Regions from separate parts of the Pantoea sp. sgz302252 genome, predicted to be linked through region 1. Evidence: predicted binding sites of a transcription regulator. Region 1 holds the regulator's gene; each other region holds the start of a gene.
The links. Region 1 encodes Fur, which represses iron uptake genes when iron is present. Its sites were predicted from a motif close to ATAATAATGAGAACNACTATCAA; they were not measured.
Positions count from the first base shown of each region.

Region 2: a site for Fur is predicted at 2,116-2,138, ahead of ACLW56_RS24560 (TonB-dependent siderophore receptor). Genes of this name have one in related genera too.
Region 3: a site for Fur is predicted at 1,963-1,985, ahead of zupT (zinc transporter ZupT). Genes of this name have one in related genera too.
Region 4: a site for Fur is predicted at 2,023-2,045, ahead of sufA (Fe-S cluster assembly scaffold SufA). Genes of this name have one in related genera too.

Region 1 is NZ_JBLFJW010000035.1:54,936-59,104, reverse strand. Features, by position in the region: gene ACLW56_RS21240 (hypothetical protein) at 1-605, shown strand, start outside; gene ACLW56_RS21235 (hypothetical protein) at 691-1,596, shown strand; gene fur (ferric iron uptake transcriptional regulator) at 1,723-2,175, opposite strand; gene fldA (flavodoxin FldA) at 2,489-3,019, opposite strand; gene ybfE (LexA regulated protein) at 3,169-3,462, opposite strand; gene ybfF (esterase) at 3,594-4,169, opposite strand, start outside.
Region 2 is NZ_JBLFJW010000061.1:5,334-9,502, reverse strand. Features, by position in the region: partial or broken gene ACLW56_RS24575 (RHS repeat-associated core domain-containing protein) at 1-589, shown strand, start outside; gene ACLW56_RS24570 (DUF6258 family protein) at 1,097-1,477, shown strand; gene ACLW56_RS24565 (RHS domain-containing protein) at 1,749-1,904, shown strand; gene ACLW56_RS24560 (TonB-dependent siderophore receptor) at 2,217-4,169, shown strand, end outside.
Region 3 is NZ_JBLFJW010000023.1:47,353-51,521, forward strand. Features, by position in the region: gene ACLW56_RS17055 (glutathionylspermidine synthase family protein) at 1-920, shown strand, start outside; gene ygiD (4,5-DOPA dioxygenase extradiol) at 1,014-1,802, opposite strand; gene zupT (zinc transporter ZupT) at 1,998-2,771, shown strand; gene ribB (3,4-dihydroxy-2-butanone-4-phosphate synthase) at 2,878-3,531, opposite strand; FMN riboswitch at 3,634-3,783, opposite strand; gene ubiK (ubiquinone biosynthesis accessory factor UbiK) at 3,917-4,169, shown strand, end outside.
Region 4 is NZ_JBLFJW010000004.1:97,715-101,883, forward strand. Features, by position in the region: gene sufC (Fe-S cluster assembly ATPase SufC) at 1-101, opposite strand, end outside; gene sufB (Fe-S cluster assembly protein SufB) at 118-1,605, opposite strand; gene sufA (Fe-S cluster assembly scaffold SufA) at 1,608-1,982, opposite strand; gene lpxP (kdo(2)-lipid IV(A) palmitoleoyltransferase) at 2,319-3,233, opposite strand; gene menI (1,4-dihydroxy-2-naphthoyl-CoA hydrolase) at 3,668-4,078, opposite strand; gene ACLW56_RS04650 (FAD-binding and (Fe-S)-binding domain-containing protein) at 4,075-4,169, opposite strand, start outside.

The sequences.
Region 1 (4,169 bases):
GCATATTTGGTGTGAAGGGCACTGCGGTCATAACAATTGACAGTAAAGAGGAAAAAGAAAAAATAAAAGAGGCTGATACAGAGACGGCATTTGATCCTTATATAGAGAAAAGAACTGGTATTACAGCTTATCAATTCATGAAAGAGAGTGTAGACCGTTTGATTCTTATAGCTGAAAAAATAACTGTTGAAGATCCTAATGATATAGAGTCACGTCTTCACGGTAATTTTGTTAACAAAACGGATAGGAATGATGCTTCAGCTAACGTTACGGCCGATCAGACATATCTCTTGAATCCTGTATTTTACAATAGCACGCTGCGTATAAATATATGTCAAAATTTTGTATGCAAGCCGCTTACAGGAAAAAACTCCAGGGTATCTACACTTTGTCATGAACTTTCCCATTTTTATCGAAATGGTGCACAAGGTGAATATGGAGGGATGGGTACCGATGATATGCCAACTAAGGGAGGTTTTAATAATAATAAATCCTATGTGAAAAATGCTGATGCATTAAAAATTGAGCACAGTCAGTATGTGTTTAAAAATGCATATAATGTTGAAAGATATTTTGAGTTGACATCAGTTAGTGAAGATGTGTAGGGATAGTAGCATTTATAGATAACCGATTGGAAGCGGTATGTTTATCTGGAATGTTTTAATTGATCATTGAATAGTGGGTTGTGCCATGAATAATAATTCATATTTAATAAAAATAACAGCGGCGCTAATGTGTACCCTTCACTTTTCGTGTGCGCTTGCAAGTGAAGATGTTATTCTCCAAAAATACACATATGGATATCCTTATTCCAGTGAAGGACGGCGTAATAAGGCAATGACTGATCCTTTGCCTGGTGCGGATTTAACCCTGGATGGAAAGGTTGGGAAAATATATTCTTACTATAGTTTGAGCGAGGAAGGAAATAGCGTGATGCAAAAAAAGAAACATATTTATGCTCATCTTTTAGTTCAGAATAGAGGTCATGATATTGTTGCTAAGGTTGGTTTTTATAACCGAAGCCATCAGACATATTATATCCATAAAAGTAGGCTTGCTATAGATGATCCGGAGTTTTACCCTTTATATGGTCATGCATTTTCAATAGCTTCGGATGGCGTGAGTTCATATTACCTTGGTCATCGATGGCATTTTGATGATGAGGTTAATGAAAGTAGAGATGGATGGGAGGAAATTCCAGCAAGAAAAATTTATTCATTTACAATTAAATTGAACGCTGCATATGCATTCTTGCCAGGGAGACATCATTACAATATAGGTTCCTTAGAGTATTCTATCGTCAATAAGCAATGGTTTGTTGATCAGGAAATATACAAAAACCTCTTTTCAATTCTTGCGTTGACTTACTTTGATTGCCAGGTGAAAAAGGATGAACCCTATGTTCTGAAAGTTAATGAGTTGTGTACTTTAGATGATTCTTCTGACATTAGCATAGGAGAGTTTTTATATAATTTAGATTTTCATGGCTTTGATCCCAATAATTATTTTGAGATAAGAACTAATCAGATTGTGATTGACATAGATGGAGATAAGCTAACATCGCCTTATGATGACACTGAGGGTGGTGGTCGATGAAGAGAAAAATATTTAATGCTAAACAAAATATTTATGTAGGTAAGTGAAATGAAAAATATAATAATAAATGGAAAGAAAAACCCACCAGCACATCTCTGCTGGTGGGTTTTATACTACGGATACTGATTATTTATCAGTATCGTCGTGTGCATGTTCATCTTCACGGCAGTCGCCTTCTGCGCAGTGACCGTAAAGATACAAGCTGTGGTTGGTCAGACGAATGCCGTGTTTAGTGGCGATTTCGCGCTGACGCGCTTCAATGGAATCATCACTGAATTCAATCACCTTGCCACAGTCGAGGCAAATCAGGTGATCGTGATGATGTTGTTGTGTCAGTTCGAAAACAGATTTACCGCCTTCGAAATTGTGGCGGGTGACAATGCCGGCGTCGTCGAACTGGTTCAGAACGCGATAAACCGTTGCCAGACCAATTTCTTCGCCCATGTCGATAAGGCGTTTATAGAGGTCTTCCGCACTGACATGGTGATTGTCCGGCTCCTGAAGCACTTCCAGAATTTTTAAACGAGGAAGCGTGACTTTCAGGCCGGCCTTCTTCAATGCGGTATTGTTGTCAGTCATGCGGAATCAGTCCTGTTGCTATACGATACACTTCCTTATCAGGAAGCATTACTAAGAATGAATTCAGGATAATGCGTCTCATTATAGAACTGTCAACCTTAAATGAAAACCGCAATCCCTGAGCAAAGTATGCTTTTCAAAAACGAGGCGTCCGGCAAAGCGAAACCTCAGACCTCGTCAAAACAGTGGACATTGTACAGACATGCGGCCAAAAGTTAAAAATTTGTAGCGATTAATTTGATTGCTTTTAGCTATTAATGTCACACAACCTATCGCTAATACGGCGCAACGCAGGCGCTGCGCCGTCACCCAATCAGGCGTTTTTAATCTCTTCGAGGTGCAGCTCTTCAGAAATCTGCTTAACCCATTTCTCAACACGCTCTGCGGTCAGTTCTGGTTGACGGTCTTCGTCAATCGCCAGACCGACGAAGTGATCGTCATCAGCCAGGCCTTTAGAGGCTTCAAAATGATAGCCCGCCGTTGGCCAGTGGCCGACGATAGTTGCGCCGCGTGGTTCAATGATGTCCCGGATTGTGCCCAGTGCGTCACAGAAGTACTCTGCGTAGTCTTCCTGGTCACCGCAGCCGAACAGCGCGACCAGCTTGCCGTTGAAGTCTACCTCTTCCAGCGTTGGGAAGAAGTCGTCCCAGTCACACTGCGCTTCACCGTAATACCAGGTCGGAATACCCAGCAGCAGAATATCGAACCCTTCGAGATCTTCTTTGCTGCTCTTGGCAATGTCATGCACTTCAGCAACGTCTTTCCCAAGCTGCTTCTGAATCATCTTCGCGATATTTTCGGTATTGCCGGTGTCGCTGCCGAAGAAAATGCCTGTAATTGCCATGAGTAAAATAACCTCTTGAAACGTATTGAAATGGTGGTGGAATGTTGCCCACAGATAAAGGCAATGATAGCAGGAGGTGAAGTGCGCGGAAACAGCAAACGCGCTGGACTGCACTCTCTGCTACATGAAAGTGACGTTTTGCTGGATTTTCAGACAAGTTCCTGGCGATGCAGAGCGGCCAGTTGTTGCATCAACATCTCTTCGATGAGTTCGCTGCGGCTCATGTTTCTGGCGTCAGCCAGTTCATTCAGCGCATCAACGGCGTCGTTATTGAGCTTCAGCTCAACTCGCTTGAGACCTTTACTCTTGTCACGTTTAAGCTGATTACGCTTATTAATGCGTAACTGTTCGTCGCGTGAGAGCGGATTGGTTTTCGGCCTTCCCGGGCGACGCTCATTTGCGAACAAATCTAATGTCGTTCGGTCCGTTTGTTCTTTTGCCATGATTCAGAGTGACTTCGGGGAAACAAGCCGCCGGACGACAGGCCCGGCGCAGATAGCGCGCAATCATACATCAGCGAACCCCACACGCCAACGCCGTGAGCCACATTGGCGTGCGGTCGCTCGCATTTTAATCATTCAGCCAGATATCGGCGAATGGCGCGGAGCACAGCGTCCGGTTTTTCGGCATGCACCCAGTGTCCTGCGCCTGCAATAATATGCGCTCGGGCTTGCGGGAACTGAGAGAGCAAATCATCGCGATACTCTGGCGTGACGTACGGTGAGTTTCCGCCAGGAATGAACAGGGCAGGGTGATCCCACGCAGGAACAGTCTGCCAGCCAACAATATTGGCATACTGATCCCACAAGACGGGCACGTTAAAGCGCCACGCGCCCTCGACAAACGACTTCAGCAGAAACTGAATCACGCCTTCTTCATTAAGATGCTCGCGCATCACTTCAGCGGCTTTTTGACGCGTTGCCACGCCCGCTTCGGTCACGGCGTTAATGGCCGCAAAAATCTCATCGTGACGACGGACGTGATAATCCACGGGGGCGATGTCGATAGCGACCAGCTTATCCACGCGATTCGGCGCTAACGCCGTGAAGGCCATCACCGCTTTTCCGCCCATTGAATGACCCATCAGCGTGGCTTTTTCAATGTTATGGGCATCAAGGGTGTCTAAAAGATCCTGAGCCATCGCGGAATA
Region 2 (4,169 bases), on a different contig from region 1:
TTATCTGCCGGGCAGCTTCACGCCACTGCTGCGCATCGAAACACCGGCTGCGGAGCTGAGAAAAGCGGCCCGCCGCACGCTGGCGGAAAAGCTGCAACAGGAAGGCAGCGTGACGCTGCCGCCGGAACTGACCTCGCTGCTGGACAGGCTTGAACTGGAAATTCAGCAGAACGGCGTCAGCGAGGACATCCGCCAGTGGCTGGCAGGCTGTGGGCTGACGGTGGAGCAGATGGCCGGGCAGATGGAGCCTGTTTATATTCCGGATCGGAAAATTCATCTGTACCACTGCGACCACCGCGGACTGCCGCTGGCGTTAATCAACATGGACGGCAGCCTCGCCTGGCAGGCGGAATATGACGAATGGGGCAATCTGCTGCACGAGGATAATCCACAAAACCTGCAACAGCTTATCCGTCTGCCGGGCCAGCAGTCCGATGAAGAAACCGGGCTGTATTACAACCGTCACCGTTACTACGACCCACAACAGGGCCGGTATATTACCCAGGATCCGATTGGGTTACGGGGTGGGTGGAATTTGTATACGTATCCACTTAACCCACTGCATTTTACAGACCCGCTTGGTCTTGCCGCTAACCAGCAATGCACGGTAGATCCTATTACCGGGCAGCCTGTTGGTCGATTTATCGCAGATCCTAAGGGGAATGTCATGATGGAGCCTATGGGCGGTTCAACTGGGCCTTATCCACCGCAAAGACTAAATAGTCCTGATACACATACATTTTATGAGAATGGCTCAAATGCGTACAGACTAAACCCATTAGGCCATAAAAGTGTTCAAAAACCACATGGCCATGCTCATTTACCCGGAACAGGCCCGCATGAGACTGGTCAGGGAGCTTCTCTTGATGCCAATGGTAACGTAGTAAAATGGGATAGCAAAGAGGCTCACTTCAGTATCAAAGGCATTGGAGTTCTCAGTACTATACAGCCATTACTGCATATATTTACATTGAGATCATGTAAAAGTGGTTCGTTTACACAATGTTATTGTGCACTTTCTGCTGAAGGTGAAATGGATTCTGACTCGGCAGATAACATATGTTCTGGTGAAGTGTATTAATTTGAGGGTGAAAAATTGATTGAAAGACTATATCTCGGCGATCGTGCCATTATTGCTTTGGAGATAAATAGCAGGGACTTGAAAGTTAGAATAAAAATAGATTCCATATCCAGATTATCACCACAAGAGGAATGGGGGTATGATGATAAACAAAATCTAATTGGTGGATTTCTTGTTTTCTCAGATGTATACCACCTAGAAATATCCCCGGCGGGGATCATTCCTGGTGATTATATAATTGATTATGATTTCATCGAGTGCCCAAATGGAGTTGATTTTTTTATTACTACAGTTGGGCAACCAAATCCCTTATATAAAGGCGATGATGAAAGTATTGTAAGAATAAAATCACTTGATTGTTGGTTAGAAGATGCCAATAAAATAATAGTGCCATGAATATCAGTGTTTGAATTGATGGCGAAATTAGTTATTTAACAGAAAACGAGATCTTAACGTACTGATAAAAGGGTATTGTGGTCCAAACATTCCAGGGATGACTGCCCGTCAGTCGCTGCCTGGCGGAGGTGGGCACTGGCATCACGCTGCGGCCAGTGCTGACAAAGAAGCTTGATGTACTGGCGCAGGAAATCCACCGCCAGTGCGTCAGCAAAGAAACCATACAGTGGCTGGCAGGCTGCGGACTGAACGTTGAAAGATGGCCCGGCAGATGGACCCGGTGTACACGCCGGTACGCACAATCCACCTGTACCACTGCGACTACCGGGGCCTGCCGCAGGCGCTGATAAACGAAGACGGCAGTACGGCGTGGCATGCAGACCACGACACCTGGGGCAATGTGCTGACGGTACCCATAAAATTGTGAACCTTTTTCATTAACTCAATCCTATTCAAGTAACGTAATACATTGTGTTATCACGACACATAGACAGGTCAAACAGATCAATTACCTGGCCAAAAGAACCTGACTCGTTTCGTGGAGCATGTTATCGGTATACCGCCCTGCTCTTCCCCGGCTACCAATATTGGTAGCCGCCTCCTTCTACACTCTTCTTCGCTTGATTCAGTTAACGCAAACAATAATAATTCGCATTATTTTTAATGAAAAATGACATTTTCACACGCTTTGACACGGTGGCGCACAGGAGTGCCAGGCCGCGTTTTTCAGGATTATGCGATGAATAACACTTTGCTTTTCAAACGCTCGTCGGTGCTGTGCGCCCTGGCGCTGGCATTTCCCTGCTCTTCTCTGGCGGAAGAAACCGTAGTGGTAACCGCGCAGCCTGCACAATCCGCGACAGCACCTACGCAAGGCTATACCGCCAAAACCTCTACCGGCGCGACCAAAACCGATCAGCCGTTGATCACCACTGCGCAATCTGTTTCGGTGGTGACTCGCCAGCAGATGGAAGATCAGGGTGCCACTAACGTCAGCCAGGCGCTGAGCTACACGCCAGGTGTTTACAGCACCTTTGGCGGCGCAGCGACAAGATTTGACGCGATTTCCCTGCGCGGCTTCCACGGCGGCGACGTCGATAATATTTTCCTCGACGGTATGCGCCTGATGAGTGACGGCGGCAGTCATAACGTGCTGCAAATCGACCCGTGGTTTATCGACAGAATCGATGTGATTAAAGGCCCGTCTTCCGCACTTTACGGTCAGAGCGTGCCAGGCGGACTGGTCAATCTCACTTCGAAGCGCCCTCAGTTTAAATCTGAAGGCCATATACAGGCGTTTGGCGGCACGCAAAATACCAAAGGCGCGGCTTTTGATTACACTGATGCCATTAACGAGCAGTGGGCTTATCGTATTATTGGCATTACCCGTAATACCGATACGCAATTCGACAATACCCGCGAAGAACGGTACGCCATTTCCCCTTCCCTGCTCTGGCAGCCAGACTCAGACACCAGCCTGTTGCTTCGCGCTTATCTGCAAAAAGATCCCTCCGGCGGCTATCACGGTTCTTTGCCGCTCGACGGCACCCGCTATGAGCACAACGGACGCAAGCTCAGCAATCACACCAACGAAGGTGACGCGGGCGATGGCTATCAGCGTCGCGAGCAGATTTACAGCTATGAGTTCGATCACCAGTTCAACGACATCTGGTCTGTTCACTCCAGCGGCAGCTATACCCATTCGGATGTGAACCTGAATCAGGTTTATCAGGTGGGCTGGATTGATGGCAGCGACATGCTGGCTCGCGGCTATAGCGGCTCAAAAGGTTCTCTGGATGGCTGGTCGACGGATAACCGTATTAAGGCTGATTTTACGACTGGCGAAGTGGCTCACACCGTGGTGCTGGGCGGCGAATACCATCGTTTCCGGAACGATTTATGGACCGGCGCAGGCGGCGCTTCTCCGCTCAATCCATGGACTTACTCCACCCCGCAAACCGGGCACACCGTGACCTACAGCGATGACAACAACCGTCGCTATTATCAGGCAGGTGTGTATTTGCAGGACGAAATGGTCTGGAATCGCTGGCATGCGGATTTGTCTGCACGCTATGACCGCATTGTTTCGCAGCAGGTGAGCGACACCTTTGGCACCTCCACACGCCGTTCTGACGATCACATCAGCACTCGCGGCTCCTTGTTGTATGCCTTCGAAAATGGTCTGTCGCCTTACCTGAGCTACAGCCAGGCGATCACTCCGGCGATGCTGGTCGGCCCGGACGGCAATCTGTTGAAGCCGACTACGGCGGAACAATATGAAGCTGGGCTTAAATTCCAGCCGCCTGGCACCAGCGATATGTACAGCTTCGCGCTGTATGATTTGACCCAAAAAGACGTGGCGACTCGTGATACCAATATTGGCACAGCCACGTTCCTGCCAGCCGGAAAAGTCCATTCACAAGGCATTGAACTGGAAGCACGTAATCAAATTACCCCGCGTCTGAGCACGATTGCCGGTTATACCTGGAACCGCCTGCGCTTTGCCGATACCAAAGATGGCACCGACGACAATATGCCGCAGCTGACACCCGATCAGATGGCTTCGCTGTGGGCGCATTATCAGTTTGATTTCGGCATCAGCGCTGGCGCCGGTGTGCGTTATATCGGTAAGCAGTGGGCAGATGATGCCAACACCGAACGCCTGCCGTCAGTCACCCTGGTTGACGCCATG
Region 3 (4,169 bases), on a different contig from region 1:
ACACATGGGGCTTTGTACGTCAGTCATGGGCTAGCCGTCAGCCTTCACTCTACTCACGCCTCGACCTGGCGTGGGACGGGAAAGGTGAACCTAAGTTACTGGAAAATAACGCCGATACGCCAACGTCACTGTATGAAGCGGCCTTCTTCCAGTGGATCTGGCTGGAAGATCAGCAGAATACGGGCCAGCTTCCGGCCAACAGCGACCAGTTCAATAGCCTGCAGGAAAAACTGATCGAGCGTTTCGCCGAACTGCGCGAACAGCACGGTTTTAACCTGCTGCACTTTGCCTGCTGTCGGGACACCGTGGAAGATCGCGGTACCGTGCAATATCTGCAGGACTGCGCCAATGAAGCGGGCGTCGCCAGCGAGTTCCTCTATATGGAAGACATCGGGCTTGGCGAAAAAGGCCAGTTCACCGATGTGCAGGATCAGGTTATCAGTAACCTGTTCAAGCTCTATCCGTGGGAATACATGCTGCGCGAAATGTTCTCCACCAAGCTGGAAGACGCTGGCGTACGTTGGCTGGAACCGGCCTGGAAGAGCATCATTTCCAACAAAGCGCTGTTACCGATGCTGTGGGAAATGTTCCCGGATCACCCGAATCTGCTGCCGGCCTATTTTGCTGAAGACAGCTATCCAGAAATGGAAAAGTACGTAATGAAGCCGATCTTCTCCCGTGAAGGCGCTAACGTCTCCATTGTTGAGAACGGTAAAGTGCTGGAAGCAGTAGAAGGGCCCTACGGCGAAGAAGGGATGATCGTCCAGCAGTTCTGCGAACTGCCAAAGTTTGGCGACAGCTATACGCTGATCGGCAGCTGGCTTATCAACGATCAACCCGCCGGGATCGGCATTCGAGAAGACCGTGCGTTGATCACTCAGGATCTGTCACGCTTCTATCCGCATATTTTTGTGGAGTGATATTTCAGGACTGCCCGGCGGCACGTTGTTTGCCGGGCCTACGGCTTGATTTTGTAGGCCCGGTAAGCGCAGCGCCACCGGGCAATTTAGCGATTAACCCACCAGAACCGACAACATACTCAAACTGCCCATTTCGATGCCATCAGTCGGCAGCGTAATTGGCTCTTCTCCATCCCACGCGCCTAATGCATACAACAACGGAAGATAGTGATCGGCCGTTGGGTTAGACAACGCGCCGCCTTCGTGATCAAGGTAATTCACTAACGGATGTTCTTCCGCCGGGCCTTGCCACGTCAGGTTGTCTTTCACAAATTCATTGAACGATGTCGCCCACGGATAAGGTGTGTTTTCACCATGCCAGCGCGCTGTTCGCAGGTTATGAACCACGTTACCGCTTGCCACCAGCATAATGCCTTCATCACGCAGTGCCGCCAGCTTGCGCCCCATTTCGAGATGCCAGACAGCGGGCTTGGTGCTGTCGATGCTGAGCTGTACCATCGGGATATCGGCATTCGGGTACATCTTGATCAGCACCCCCCACGAACCGTGGTCAAAGCCCCACGCCTCTTTGTCCAGCGCAACCGGCACTGGCGCGAGCAGTTCAACCAGGCGCTGTGCCAGTTCAGGAGATCCTGGGGCCGGGTAATGCGTATCGTAAAGCGCCTGCGGGAAACCACCGAAGTCGTGAATTGTTTTCGGGGCTTCCATCGCCGTCACGCCTGTCCCGCGAGTAAACCAGTGCGCGGAAATCGCCACAATCGCTTTAGGGCGCGGCAGTGTTTCTCCCAACGTCTGCCAGGCACGAGTGTACACGTTATCTTCCAGCACGTTCATCGGGCTACCGTGACCTAAAAACAGTGCTGGCATACGGGAAGAAGACATGATGATATCCTTACAGGAACAGTCGATTTGATAGGTCTACATTACGCGTTTTCTGTCAGGGATGAACTCAGATAAGCATGATGAAGATCATCAGGAAATTTGAATGTAAGGACACGTAAAAGCGTCACGGCGCACTCGCTTTCTTGCCGTGCTCACTTTACTATAAATGATAATCATTATCATACAGGAGATTCCATGTCAGTTCCTTTGATCCTGACCTTACTGGCTGGTGGGGCCACCTTCATTGGCGCGGTGCTGGGCGTTATCGGGCAGAAGCCCTCCAACCGTGTGCTGGCGTTCTCTCTGGGCTTTGCCGCCGGGATTATGCTGCTGATCTCACTGATGGAAATGCTGCCCGCCGCGCTCGGGACGGAAGGCATGTCGCCAGTGCTCGGCTACGGCATGTTTGTTATCGGCCTGCTGGGTTATTTCGGGCTCGACAGGGCTTTACCGCACGCACATCCGCAAGATCTCATGCAGGGTGATAAAGCTGTCATGCCCCGCAACCTGCGTCGTACCGCCATTTTACTGACGCTGGGTATCAGCCTGCACAACTTCCCGGAAGGCGTAGCGACCTACGTCACTGCCAGCAGTAATCTGGAACTGGGCTTTGGGATTGCGCTTGCCGTCGCCTTGCACAATATTCCTGAAGGTCTTGCAGTGGCTGGGCCAGTCTATGCGGCGACAGGCTCGAAACGTAAAGCGGTCTTCTGGGCGGGTATTTCCGGGATGGCTGAAATTCTGGGCGGTGTGCTGGCGTGGCTGATTCTGGGGTCACTGGTGTCACCAGTGGTGATGGCGGCTATCATGGCGGCGGTCGCTGGGATTATGGTGGCGCTGTCGGTTGATGAATTGATGCCGCTCGCCAAAGAAATCGACCCGCATAACAACCCAAGTTACGGCGTGCTGTGCGGTATGTCAGTGATGGGCTTAAGTCTGGTGCTGTTGCAGTCGATGGATTTTGCCTGACACAAACGCCGGCCGACAAAAACACTCACTCAGTGCCGCCAGGCAAACAGTACATAGAATAACGCCGGGATTATCCCGGCGTTATTCTTTTCAGGCTCAGGCTGAATCAGCTGGCCTTACGTTCGTGCTTTTGGCGGTATTCCACCAGATCTTCGATGGTCACAACCGGCATGTTGTGCTCGGCTGCGAACTTGATGCACTCCGGCGCGCGCGCCATGGTGCCATCATCATTAGTCAGCTCACACAGAACGCCAGCAGGTTTGAAGCCAGCCAGTGAAACCAGGTCGATGGTCGCTTCAGTGTGGCCGCCACGGGTTAACACGCCACCCGGCTGCGCACGCAGTGGGAAAACGTGGCCAGGGCGATGCAGATCAGATGGCTTCGCATCATCGGCGATGGCAGCACGAACGGTGGTTACGCGGTCTGCTGCTGAAACGCCGGTGGTCACACCGTGCGCGGCTTCGATAGTCACGGTAAAACCGGTCCCGAACGCGCTGGTGTTGTTTTCGACCATCATCGGCAACTCGAGCTGCTTGCGACGTTCTTCATTGATGCACAGGCACACAATGCCACTGCCGTGGCGAATGGTCAGCGCCATTTGCTCAACGGTCATGGTTTCGGCGGCAAAAATCATGTCGCCTTCGTTCTCGCGGTTTTCGTCATCAAGCACCATCACGCCGCGGCCTTCGCGCAGCGCAGCTAACGCGTGTTCCACACGTTCAAAAGCAGTACCAAAAGAGGAAAGTAGCGTCTGATTCATGGTAAAAGACCTCATTAACATTATGGTTACCAGAATCAGGGCAGTCTTAGGAGCACCGGCTAAGCGGCAAAAAAATAACGTGAGCGGGTCGAGCCCGTAGATCGTTACTCTCTCCCATCCGGACTTTAACCGTCGGCCCCGGAATTTCACCGGATCTGCTGTCCTTCAGACCGAAATCTGAAGCGCTCGCGGGCTTTCAACCTGAGTTGATTTACCGCCGGTGGGGAATTTCGCCCCGCCCTGAGAATAAGCGAGATAACTATAACGCTAATGATTATTGGCGGCAATGGTCGGGTTTGCATAAGCTTCAAACATTTCTGGTTTATAGCCCCGCCATAAGGCACTACAATACTCTGCAAAACCGACCAGACTCAGGGAAACCGTAATGATTGATCCGAAAAAAATTGAACAGATTGCCCGCCAGGTTCATGAGTCCATGCCGCAAGGCCTGCGTGACTTTGGTGATGACGTTGAGAAGAAAATCCGTCAGGTTCTGCAATCTCAGCTGACCCGTCTGGATTTGGTGAGCCGTGAAGAGTTTGACGTGCAAACGCAAGTGCTGCTGCGCACTCGCGAGAAGCTGGCACTGCTGGAACAGCGCATGAGCGAACTGGAAAACCGCTCGGCTATTCCTGCTA
Region 4 (4,169 bases), on a different contig from region 1:
CCCATAATGGCATGCACTTCACCCGGGCGAACGTCCAGGCTCAAGCCACGCAGGATTTCTTTGTCTTCTACCGCAACCTGCAAATCTTTAATGCTTAACATGTGTGTCCCTTAATCCTTAACCGACGCTGTGTTCGAGGCTGATAGCCAGCAGTTTTTGCGCTTCAACGGCAAATTCCAGCGGCAGCTCAGAGAAAACGTCCTTACAGAAACCATTGACGATCATCGAGATAGCGTCATCTTCACTGATCCCGCGCTGCAGGCAGTAAAACAGCTGATCTTCACCAATGCGCGAAGTGGTAGCCTCATGCTCCAGCTGAGCCGTGTTGTTACGACACTCGACGTACGGGAAGGTATGCGCCCCGCTGTCTGGCCCAATCAGCATCGAATCGCACTGGGTAAAGTTTCGTGCATTGGTCGCTGTCGGCATGATTTTCACCAAGCCGCGGTAACTGTTCTGGCTGTGCCCGGCGGAGATCCCTTTCGAGATAATGGTCGATTTGGTGTTCTTGCCGATGTGGATCATTTTGGTGCCCGTGTCGGCCTGCTGGTGCCCGCTGGTCAGCGCGACAGAGAAAAACTCACCGATGGAGTTATCACCGCGCAAAATGCAGCTCGGGTATTTCCAGGTAATGGCTGAGCCTGTTTCGGACTGCGTCCACGACATCTTGCTGTTTTCACCTTCGCACAGCGCACGCTTGGTCACGAAGTTCAGGATGCCGCCAGTGTTGTTGTCGCCCGGGAACCAGTTCTGCACCGTGGAATATTTCACTTCCGCGTTTTTATGGATGATGACTTCGACCACCGCAGCGTGAAGCTGGTAGCTGTCTCGCACCGGCGCAGAACACCCTTCGATGTAGCTGACATAGCTGTCTTCATCGGCCACTAAAATGGTGCGTTCAAACTGGCCGGTTTTCTCTGCGTTGATACGGAAATAAGTCGACAGTTCCATCGGGCAGCGCACGCCTTTTGGCACATAAATAAAGGTGCCATCGGAAGCCACCGCCGCGTTCAGGGCCGCGAAGAAGTTGTCGTTGCCGGGCACCACAGTGCCGAGGTATTTCTGTACCAGTTCAGGATGATCATGAATGGCTTCACCGAACGAGCAGAAGATGATCCCCTGCTCCGCCAGTTTTTCACGGTAGGTCGTCGCCACGGATACGGAATCGAAAATCGCGTCGACGGCAACCTCACGGCCTTCTCGAACAGGCACACCAAGCTGATTAAACGCGGCCTCAACTTCTTCATTGAGAAACGCATTAGCGCCCGTCTGCTGCACGGCACCGGGCTCTGAGGCACAAGTTTCATCGCAATTGCCGCAAGATGGCGCGGAATAGTAGCTGTAGTCCTGATAATTCAGTTTGTCGTAATGCGCTTTCAGCCAGTGAGGTTCTTCCATCTCAAGCCACGCACGGTAAGCGTTTAAACGAAATTCGAGCATCCACTCAGGCTCGTTACGTTTCGCCGAGATAGCGCGCACGACGTCCTCGCTGATCCCTTTCGCCAGCTCATCGGTTTGCAGGTGGGTGAAAAAGCCTTCTTTATAGTTCAGTTGCCCACCGGTCCAGGTTTTGACATCGTCAGTTGCTTCAATATTACGTGACATGGTTACTCCGCCTGCACCCCAAAACTTTCACCACAGCCGCATTCATGCTGTGCTTTCGGGTTATGGAACTTAAAGATCTGGTTTAAGCCTTCACGCACATAATCGACTTCGGTACCGTCAATAAAGGGCATGGCCTGCAAAGGCACCCACAATTTCGCGCCATCCGATTCAAACAGCAGATCGTCGGCTTTCGGTTCCGTGACAGTGTCCAGCACGTAGGCAAAACCTGCGCAGCCGGAGGTTTTGATCCCAAGCCTGATCCCCTGCACATTTTGCTTTGCCGCAAGCTCGCGCACATGCGCGGCGGCTTCTGGCGTCATGCTGATACCACGCCAGGCAAAATCGGCAGGATTGAAGGTTTCTGATTGCAATTCCATAGGTTCACCTTATGAGTTGAAGCCACCAGGGCATACCGCTATGGTAGTGATAATGATTATCACTTCAACCCCTTGCCTGCAGGGGCTTTCCCCGGAATCACCCTTTTTGGGGGCTTTCACTAAGCATAGACCCTGTGCGCGGAGAGCGTTGCCATCGATTTAATTGTTCAATGCTTTGAAAAATAATGGCTTTATCGTGAGCGACCCGCAAATTCGGCGGTTTTTAAAAGATGTATAGAAAATATCTATTTATGAGATAGGGTTTACGCAGGTTCAGCCAACAAAAAAGCCCTGCGGTCAGGACAGACGCGCAGGGCTTTCGGTAAAACAGTCAGATCAATAAAGCGAGGACTGGCCAGCCGGACGAGTCTTAAAGCGCCGGTGCACCCACAGATACTGTTCTGGCGCGCGCAGGATCTCTTTCTCAATCACCTTGTTCATGTAGCTTGCGGCCTTGAACTCGTCTTCAATCGGGTAATCGGTCATCAGTTCGCTGATGTGCAGACTGTAACCACGGTTATTGGCTTTACGCACCATGGTAATGCTCAGCAGATCGGCACCGGAGAGGCGCGAAAGCACGTAGGTACCGTTGGTCGTCGCCGCCTCAGGAACCGAGAAGAACGGCGCAAAAGTACTGCCTTTCGGGCCGTAATCCTGATCCGGAGCAAACCACACCGCTTCGCCGTCTTTCAGCGCGCTCACCAGCCCGCGCAAATTGCGACGATCAATCATGGCTTTATTGGAACGAAGGCGACCTTTGGTTTGCACCCATTCCATCATTTTGCTGTTATGCGGACGGTAGGTTGCCATCATCGGACGGCACAATCCCATCGCACGGCCACCCAATTCAAGCGACATAAAATGCACCCCCACCACCATCACGCCTTTTTTATCTTCCAGCGCGCGAGTGAGATTGGCATAGCCTTCTACATCAAACCATTTTTTAACCCGGGCATCGCTCCAGAACCAGGCCATTCCCGTTTCAATTAATCCCATTCCTAAAGAAATAAAATTCTGCTCGATTAATTTCTCTTTCGCTTGCGCATTCATGTCAGGGAAACAGAGCGATATATTTCTTGACGCTATCTTTTCCCTTCTTTTCAAAAAGGGGCGTGAGGCACGACCCAGAGAAGAGCCAATGATATACAGCAGCGGATAAGGGAGTTGTACGATCAGCCAGAGCACGCCTAAACCAAACCAGGTGAGCCAGTTACGGGGGTGCAGCAGCGTTGTGTCGAAGGCTTTTGCCATCGTTAATTCCTGTAAGCATGTGAACCAGTAGCGCATAAGGAAAAAACGAAGGAAATCATCAATCTTTAGGCGATACAGAACAAATTTTCACGTTGCTCAAAAAACAGAGTTCTGAGCCAAACGCCAAAAATCTCCCGATAAACTGAGTCCATATAAGAGATAAAAGCAGGTGTCGTTGTGGCAAGGTTAACTGCCTGGAGGCAGGATGCTACATTCGTTTAAAAAAAGATAGTGAATTAATCTGAAGCTCACCTTAAGTGCTCATTGATAAAACGAGAAATGTCTGATATTTAATGACGAATAATTACACTGCTAATGATTATTGATTTTGGTCATGCTGTTTATTAAGACAAATCGTCAGAAATAATGAAGAAAAGCACCGTAGCGCGGTGCTTTTTCAGAATCCTCGTTGTTCAATTTATCTCAACATTGCCCTACACCACGGCCGTTGTCAGACGAGAGGTGCAGCACAATTTACCGTGCTCATCGAAGATCTCAATTTGCCACACCTGATGCCTGCGTCCGGCATGCAATGCCTTGCAGACACCGCGCACTCGTCCATCTCGTACAGAGCGCAGGTGATTGGCGTTCACTTCCACACCTACCACTTTCTCATCGCCCTGTGTGCAGAGATACCCCGCCACTGAACCCAGAGTTTCTGCCAGCACCACTGAAGCACCGCCATGTAACAGGCCAAATGGCTGATGCGTGCGGCTGTCGACCGGCATGGAGGCTTCCAGACTGTCTTCGCCAATATGCTCGAAGCGAATATCGAGCAGCCCGACCATATTGCCTTCGCTCATGGCATTCAGGCCATCGAGCGTGGCGGTACGTTTCCAGATCATCCCATAATCTCCAGTAATGCCTGTAGCGGATGGCGCACGCCGCTGCCTTCTACGCGCTTCACCTGGCTGCGGCAGGAGTAACCTGTCGCCA